2 regions of the Xanthobacter sediminis genome follow, and region 1 is predicted to be linked to the other one. Evidence: riboswitches for the same ligand, from Rfam matches in the RefSeq annotation. Region 1 holds a riboswitch; the other holds the start of a gene.

The links. Region 1 has a riboswitch for cobalamin ahead of cobW (cobalamin biosynthesis protein CobW). Riboswitches for the same ligand answer to the same signal wherever they lie in the genome.
Region 2: linked by a shared signal. The riboswitch ahead of V5F61_RS15335 (TonB-dependent receptor plug domain-containing protein) and the one ahead of cobW (cobalamin biosynthesis protein CobW) in region 1 are both predicted to bind cobalamin.

Annotation. Positions count from the first base shown of each region.
Region 1 is NZ_JBAFWH010000015.1:29,158-33,569, forward strand. Features, by position in the region: gene V5F61_RS17275 (cobyric acid synthase) at 1-219, opposite strand, end outside; gene V5F61_RS17280 (DUF1289 domain-containing protein) at 224-1,111, opposite strand; gene cobO (cob(I)yrinic acid a,c-diamide adenosyltransferase) at 1,111-1,719, opposite strand; cobalamin riboswitch at 1,758-1,984, shown strand; gene cobW (cobalamin biosynthesis protein CobW) at 2,078-3,133, shown strand; gene cobN (cobaltochelatase subunit CobN) at 3,137-4,412, shown strand, end outside.
Region 2 is NZ_JBAFWH010000011.1:88,580-92,991, reverse strand. Features, by position in the region: gene tyrS (tyrosine--tRNA ligase) at 102-1,346, shown strand; cobalamin riboswitch at 1,470-1,673, shown strand; gene V5F61_RS15335 (TonB-dependent receptor plug domain-containing protein) at 1,798-3,819, shown strand; gene V5F61_RS15330 (ABC transporter substrate-binding protein) at 3,833-4,412, shown strand, end outside.

The DNA.
Region 1 (4,412 bases):
GTCGGTGTGGGGGACGATGCCGCAGGCCAGCGCCTGCAACGCCTGGGCGCGGCCGATCTCGCCGCCGTCGGCGGTCACCGCCGCGTTGTTCGACATGTTCTGCGGCTTGAACGGCGCGACGGAGAGCCCACGCCGCAGCGCCGCCCGGCACAGGCCGGCCACGAGGAGGGACTTGCCGACATTGCTGCCGGTGCCCTGGATCATGATCGCGCGCGCCATGGGATCAGGCCGGGTAGAACAGGAGGGAGAGAATGTAGCCCTTCGGCGGCGCCAGCCCCGGCGGGGCGTCGAGGCCCTGGGCCAGCACCTCCGGCAGGAGATGGGTATGGGGGCCTTCCGGCGATCGCCCCTCGGGCAGGGGAATGGGCGCATCCACCTCCGCCCGAAGGCAGGGGGCCTCCACCACCCGCACCGGGCTTTCCGCCAGCACGGCGGCGCCGATGCGCGCGAGGCCCTCCGGCCACGGCGCGCCGCCATGGGGGGCGACGCGCGCGGCGAGCCCGGCGGAGCAGCGGATGGAGAAGCGCGCCGCCCGGCGCCCGAGGCCGAGATCGAAGCGCATGCCCCCGGCATCGCGGGCGAGCAGCGCCTCGGTGTCCGCGCCGAGGGCGGTGAGCACGCGCGGTCCCTCAGGCCCCACCCGGCCCGCCGGCACCGCCAGCGCGATGACCGGCGCGGCGTCGGCGCGCGCCATCTCGAACGCGGCCAGATGAGGTGGCGCCTCCAGCCGAAGCGCCGCGCGGGCGGTGCGCAGGATCAGCGCCTCCCCCGCGCGTCGCGCTTCGAGTGCCTCCCCCGGCGCGCGCAGCATCTCCGCCACGGCGCCGTGCACGCCGGCGACGAAGCTGCCCTGCGCCCCCGTGAAGCGCCGCTCCACCTCGTCCAGAAGCCCCTCCCCGCGCCAAGGCAGCCGCCGCACCGCGAGACCGAGCATGGCGGCGCGCGCCGGCAGCGCGCGCCAGACGCGAGCACGGGTCGCCTCGTCGGCGGAACCCCAGATGGCGATCTCGTCGCGGGTGCGGGCGCAGCCGGTGCACAGGCCGCGCGCCTCATCCATGGCGCAGGCGCCGATGCAGGGGCTGGCGGGGCGCACCTTCTGCGCGACATTCATCAGAACTCGACCCCCGCCTGGGCCTTCACGCCGTCGCGGAAGGGATGCTTCACCAGCGTCATCTCGGTCACGAGATCGGCGGCCGCGATCAGCTCCGGCCGCGCGTTGCGGCCGGTGAGGCAGACATGAGTCATGGGCGGCTTCCGGGTGAGAAGGAAATCCACCACCTCGGCGATGTCGAGATACTCGTAGCGCAGGGCGATGTTGATCTCGTCCAGAAGCACGAAGCGGATTTCAGGGTCAAGGATCTGCTCCTGGGCAATGCGCCATCCGTTGCGGGCGGCGGCCACGTCCCGCTCGCGGTCCTGCGTCTCCCAGGTGAAGCCCTCGCCCGAAACGAAGAAGCGGCACTCCCGGGCGAAGCGCTCGCGCAGCAGGGTCTTCTCGCCGGTATCCCGGTCACCCTTGATGAACTGGACCACCGCGCAGGGCATGCCATGGGCGATGCAGCGCAGGACCATGCCGAAGCCGGAGGAGGACTTGCCCTTGCCCGCCCCCGTGTGGACGATGACGAGCCCCTTCTCCTGCGTCTTCGTCTTCATCAGCTCGTCCCGCGCCGCCTTGATGGTTTTCATCTTGGCGTTGTGGCGGGCGGTCAGATCTTCCATCTCACGTTCCTTCGCGCTTGACAGGGCAGGCCGTTCGGGCACATTCCCCCGACGCTGGTGTCTGTGTAAACAGATGAAAAGGGAATGCGCCAGGCCGCTCCGCTGTGGAGCCCGGCCCAAGCGCAGCCGCCCCCGCGACCGTGACCGGAGAGGTCGCCCAACGCCACTGGTTTCAACACCGGGAAGGCAGGGCGACCGGCAGAGGGCCGAAAAGCCGCCTCTGACTTCCGCAAGCCGGGAGACCTGCCAGCCCAAACCGACGAAGCCGGCGGGGTGCACCGGTGTCGGGAGGGCTGCGCGCGCACCCACCCGCCATGCGAATCCCCCTGTGCCATCACCATGTGGGACCAAGGGCGCCATGGCCAACCTCGAAAAGCTACCCGTCACCGTCATCACGGGCTTTCTCGGCTCGGGCAAGACCACGCTCATCTCCCACCTGATGCGCAACGCGGGCGGGCGCCGGCTCGCGGTGGTGGTCAACGAGTTCGGCGACGTAGGCGTCGACGGCGAAATCCTCAAGGGCTGCGCCCTGCCCGACTGCCCGGCGGAAAACATCATCGAACTCGCCAACGGCTGCATCTGCTGCACCGTGGCCGATGATTTCATCCCCACCATCGAGGCGCTGATGGCGCTCGATCCCCGGCCCGAGCACATCCTGATCGAAACCAGCGGCCTCGCCCTGCCCAAGCCGCTCGTGAAGGCGTTCGACTGGCCGGACATCCGCTCCAGGATCACCGTGGACGGGGTTATTGCGCTGGCCGATGCCGAAGCCGTGGCGGCCGGCCGCTTCGCGCCCGACACGGCGGCCGTGGACCGCCAGCGCCAGGCGGACGCGAGCATCGACCACGAGACCCCGCTCAGCGAGGTGTTCGAGGACCAGATCGCCTGCGCCGACATCGTGCTGCTCACCAAGGCCGACCTTGCCGGGCCGGAGGGGGTGGCCAAGGCGAAGGCGATCATCCATGCCGAGGCGCCGCGCGCCCTGCCCGTCATCGAGGTGGTGGAGGGCGCCGTGGACCCGCGCGTGATCCTCGGCCTCGGCGCCGCGGCGGAGGACGATCTCGACGCCCGCCCCAGCCACCATGACGACGCATCGGACCACCACCACGACGATTTCGACAGCGTGGTCATCGACATCCCCGAGCTGGCCGACCCCGCCGAGCTGGCGGCGCGGATCGCGGAGCTGGCGGCAAGGCAGAACATCCTGCGGGTGAAGGGCCATGCGGCGGTGGCCGGCAAGCCCATGCGCCTCCTGGTCCAGGCCGTGGGCGCGCGGGTGCGCCACCAGTACGACCGCCAGTGGGGGCCGCAGGAGCCCCGCCGGGGCCGGCTCGTGGTCATCGCCGAGCATGACGACGTGGATGCCGAGGCCATCCGCGCCATCCTCGCGCCGCCGGCGCAGGCCGCCGAATAGGCCATGCACGTCGTCTTCCGCGAAAGCCACGGCCTCGACGAGACCGAGACGCCCACCGATCTCGGCCAGAGCCCGGCCGAGCTGGTGGTGCTGTCCTTCTCCGATTCCGATCTCGGCGCCTTCGCGGCCGGCTGGCGGCGCGGCGGCGGGCGCGAGGGGGGCATGCCCTCCCTGCGCCTCGCCAACATCGCCGCGCTGCGGCACCCGCTCTCCGTGGACACCTATGTGGAGCGCACCCTTTCCGGTGCCAAGGGCATCCTGATCCGGCTCATCGGCGGCCTGCCCTACTGGCCCTATGGAGTGAGCCAGATCGAGGCGCTGGCGCGCGCCCGGGGCATCGCCCTCGCGGTGCTGCCGGCGGACGGGCGGCCCGACGCGCGGCTCGACGCCGTCTCCACCGTGCCGGGCTCGACGCTGCAACGGCTGGCGGCGCTGTGCGACGCGGGCGGCGCGGTCGCGGCCCAGGCGGCGCTGGCGCAGATGGCGCTCGCCGCCGGCCTCTATGCCCCGCCGGTGCCGGGCGCGAAGACCCTGCCGCCCTTCGGCGCCTGGACCCCGGAAGACGGCGTGCGCGAGCCGGATGCCGCCCTTGGCGGCGCGGGTACCCCGCTGGCGCTCGTGGTCTTCTACCGCTCCTATCTGGTGGCCGCCGACACGGCGCCCGTGGACGCGCTGTTCACGGCCCTGCGGCAGCGCGGCTTCCGCGTGCTGGGCCTGTTCGCGCCCTCGCTGAAGGCGGCCGGCGCGGCGGAATGGCTCGCCCGGCAGGTGGCGGCGCTCGGGCCGGCGGCCATCGTGAACGCCACCGCCTTCTCGGGGCGGCAGGAAAACGGGCGGCAGGAGGGGGGCGCCTCGCCCCTCGACGCGGCGGGCGTGCCGGTGTTCCAGGTGGCGCTGGCGACCTCGACCATGGAGGCATGGAGCGCCGCCGCGCGCGGGCTCTCGCCGGCGGACCTCGCCATGCACGTGGTGCTGCCGGAGGTGGACGGGCGCATCTTCGCCGGCGTCGCCTCGTTCAAGGCGCCGGCGGAGCGCGATCCCCAGCTCGAATACGCGCGCGCCGTCCATGCGCCCCATCCCGGCCGCATCGCCGCCATCGCGAACCGGGTGGCCGCCTGGGCGCGGCTGGCCGCGCTGCCCGCGCACGCGCGGCGCCCGGCGCTGGTGCTCTCCACCTATCCAGGGCGGGCCTGGAACATGGCCCACGCGGTGGGCCTCGATCCCCTGGCCTCGGCCGAGGCCATGCTCGCCGACCTCGCGGCCGAGGGATACGGTGCGG
Region 2 (4,412 bases), on a different contig from region 1:
CATGCCACGGGGGCGCCCTCCCCCCATGCAATCCGGCGCCGGACCTGATACACCACGCTTCCTTTCCGCGCGCGTAACGCGCCTCCAACCGACTGATCGCGATGACCACCTTCCGTTCCGATTTCCTGCGCACGCTCGACGCGCGCGGCTACATCCACCAGTGCTCGGACCTCGAGCGCCTCGATGCCAAGGCCGCGGAAGGGCCCATCACCGCCTATATCGGCTTCGATGCCACCGCCTCCAGCCTGCACGCGGGGCACCTGCTCTCCATCATGATGCTGCGCACCCTGCAGCGCACGGGGCACAACCCCATCGCCCTCATGGGCGGCGGCACCACCAAGATCGGCGACCCGTCCGGCAAGGACACCCAGCGCAAGATGCTCACCGACGAGCAGATTAACGCGAACATCGCGTCCATCCGCAAGGTGTTCGCCCGCTTCCTCGATTTCGAGGCGGGCGCCGTGATGGCCAACAACGCGGACTGGCTGGACGAGCTGAAGTACATTCCCCTGCTGCGGGAGGTGGGGCCGCACTTCACCATCAACCGCATGCTCACGTTCGATTCGGTGAAGCTGCGCCTGGACCGCGAGCAGCCGCTCACTTTCCTCGAATTCAACTACATGATCCTGCAGGCCTATGACTTCGTGGAGCTTTCCAAGCGCCACGGCTGCATCCTGCAGATGGGCGGCTCCGACCAGTGGGGCAACATCGTCAACGGCATGGAGCTGGGCCGGCGCATGCATGGGGCCGACCTTTTCGCCCTCACCACGCCGCTGCTCACCACCTCTTCCGGCGCCAAGATGGGCAAGACCGCCGGCGGCGCGGTGTGGCTCGATGCCGAGCTGCTCGCGCCTTACGAATACTGGCAGTACTGGCGCAATGCCGGCGACGCCGACGTGGAGCGCTTCCTGAAGCTGTTCACCGAGCTGCCGCTGGACGAGATCGCCCGCCTCGCCGCCCTGAAGGACCAGGAAATCAACATCGCCAAGGAGGTGCTCGCCACCGAGGCGACCACCCTGCTGCATGGCCGCGCCGCCGCCGAGCAGGCGCGGGAGACCGCGCGCGCCACCTTCGAGGAGGGTGCGCTGGCGGTGAACCTGCCCACGGTGGACGTGCCCGCCGCGCAGCTCGAGGCCGGCCTGGGGGTCGCCAACGCCTTCGTGCTGGCGGGGCTCGTCGCCTCCACCAGCGAGGCGCGCCGCCAGATCAAGGGCGGTGGGCTGAAGGTGAACGACGCCGCCGTGACCGACGAAAAGGCCGCGCTTACCCCCGCCGCGCTCACCGCCGAGGGCGTCATCAAGCTCTCCCTCGGCAAGAAGAAGCACGTGCTGCTGAAGCCGGTGTGAACGCGCCTGCCGCCGGCCCCGGCCGGGGCCGGCGGTGATGCCGCGGCGCAACAGTCGCCACGTATAAGGAATTGTGGCGGAAGGGGCGCGGAAGCGGGGCATTGACGTGCCGACAACCCCTCGCCTAGGTTGCGGCTTGACGGTATTCCTCCCAGAGGAATCAAAAGGGAATGCGGTGCGGGCGCGAAGCGCCCCATTCCGCAGCTGCCCCCGCAACTGTAAGCGGCGAGCCCTTCGCCGAAACGCCACTGGGCACTCGGGGCCTGGGAAGGCGGCGAAGGGCGATGACCCGCGAGCCAGGAGACCTGCCGTCGATCCGTGGTCACACGCGGGCTCATCGGGCGGGGTGTTCCGGTGGCGGGCTGGTTCGCGGCGCGCGGCCTTTAGGGCGGCGCGGTGCTCGGGCCCTCGTTCGCGGTGACGTGCCACTGGCGTCCCGCCCGAGGTCCGCATGTCCGCCGTCCCGCCTTCAGCCATCGCCTTTTCCGGCCACCTGCGCCGTATCGCCCCGCTCTCCTTCTCCGCGAGCCTCGTCGCCCTCCTGGCGGCGACTCCGGCGCTCGCCCAATCGGCGGGCGGCGCCCAGGCCGACGGCAGCCAGATCGAGCTTCCAGACGTGGTGGTGAGCGCCACCACCATTCCCACGCCCGCGAACGAGGTGGCGAGCTCCGTCACCGTCATCACCCGCCAGGAGCTGGACGAGACCCAGCGCCGCGACGTGCCGGACGCGCTGCAGTCGGTGCCCGGCCTCAATGTGGTGCAGACGGGCGGGCCCGGCGGCTCCACCTCCGTCTTCATGCGCGGCACCAATTCCAACCAGACCAAGATCCTGCTCGACGGCATCGACCTCGGCGACCCCTCCAGCGCCAACGGGGCCTTCGACCTCAGCACCCTCTACACCAACGATTTCGCCCGCATGGAGGTGCTGCGCGGCCCGCAGAGCGGCCTCTACGGCTCGGATGCCATCGGCGGCGTCATCTCCATGACCACCGAGCGCGGCTCGGGCCCGGCCAAGGCCGCCGGATACCTGGAGGCGGGCGCGCTCGGCACCTTCAACCAGGTCGGAAGCCTCACCGGCGGCTACAACGACAATATCGGCTATGCCTTCAATGTCGGCCACTTCGCCTCCACCGCGATCCCGGTGACGCCGCAGAACATCCTGCTTCCCGGCGAGGTGGCGAACAACAACAACTCCGACAACTGGACCTATTCCGGCCGCCTCGACGCCGACATCAACGACGCCTTCTCGGTGAACCTCGTCGCCCGCTACATCCAGACCCAGCTCGCCTACACCTCCGACCTCTACAATTACGCGACCTATACCGGCTATCCCGCGCCCATGCAGGACACCGGCTACGGCAAGTATTTCATCGGCAAGGCGGAAGGGCTGTGGAAGGCGCTCGACGACAAGCTGGTGAGCACTTTTGGCGTCTCCGCCACCGACTACCAGCGCGACAATGCCAGCCCCTATCCGGACAATGTGAGCGCCTATGACGGCGACCGGCAGACCTATTACTGGCGCTCCAACTACACCTTCATGCCCGGCCAGAGCATCCTCCTGGGCGTGGAGCGCTACAACGAGAGCATGACCAGCGAGAGCGCGTGGTCGAGCATGGACGCCAGCACCGGCGACACCGCCGGCTATGCCCAGCTCCAGTCCACCTTGTTCGAGCGCCTCTTCCTCGCCGCCAACGTGCGCTACGACAGCAATGACGACTTCGGCGACCACACCACCTGGCGCCTCGCCCCGGCGCTCCTGTTCCCGGAGACCGGCACCAAGCTGAAGGTCACCTATGGCACCGGCTTCAAGGCGCCCACCCTCTACCAGCTCTATGCCCCCTCGGGCGGCAACCCCGACCTTCAGCCGGAGGAAAGCACCGGCTGGGACGCCGGCTTCGAGCAGGCCCTGTGGCAGGACCGCGTGAGCTTCGGCGCCACCTATTTCAGCAACGACATCACGAACCTGATCAATTCGGTCCAGGTTTCCACCTATGTCTGGAGCAACTCCAACATCGCCAGCGTCACCACGGACGGCTGGGAAGCCTTCGTGGCCGTGAAGGTCACCGACAATCTCTCCGTGCGCGCGGACTACACCTATACCGACACCGTCGGCCACCCCGAGGACGGGGTTTCGCCCGGCTCCTGCGCGCCCACGGGCATCGACACCTGCACGCCCCTGCGCCGCCCGAAGAACAAGGTGTCGCTGGCGGTCAACTGGCAGCCGGTGGAGCCGCTCACCCTCACCGCCACCCTGGTGTATCTCTCCGACTGGTGGGACATCGACCGCACCACCTATGCCTTCGTGGAGCAGCCCGGCTACACCATCTTCAACGTGGCGGCGAACTACACCGTCAACCAGAACGTCAAGATCTTCGGGCGCATCGACAATCTGTTCGATGAAACCTACGAGAACCCCAACGGCTATCTGGCCCCCGGCATGTCCGCCTACGCCGGCCTGAAGCTCACCTACTGAGGACCGACGACCCGTGAAGCGCGCCTCCCCCCCTCCCCTTTCCGCCGCCGGCTTGGCCGGCCGGGGGGGAGCGCGCCGCATCCTGGCGGCGGCGGTGATCGCTGCCGCTGCGCTCGCCCCGGCGCTTTGCGCGCCGGCGCGGGCGGCCGGGCCGGAAGCCGCAGCCCCGCCCCGCCGCATCGTCTCGCTGAACCTCTGCGCCGACGAGCTGGCGCTGCGCCTCGCGCCCAAAGGCAGCGTCATTTCCGTCACCAGCCTCGCGGCCGATCCGGTGAGTTCCACGGTGACGGACCTCGCCGCCGGCATCCCGGTCAACCGGGGCCTCGCGGAAGAAGTGGTGCCGCTGGCGCCCGACCTCGTGCTCGCCGGCGCCTTCACCACACGCAGCACGGTGGCGCTGCTGCAGCGCTTCGGCATTCCGGTGATGGAGCTCACCATTCCCGCGAACCTGGAGGAGGGCTATGCGCAGATCCGCGCCGTGGCGGCCCGCCTCGGCGTGCCCGAGAAGGGCGAGGAGATGGTGCGGGAGATCCAGGACACCCTCGCCGCCGCCCCGCCGCCGCCCCACCCGGCCCCGCGCACTGTGGTGCTGC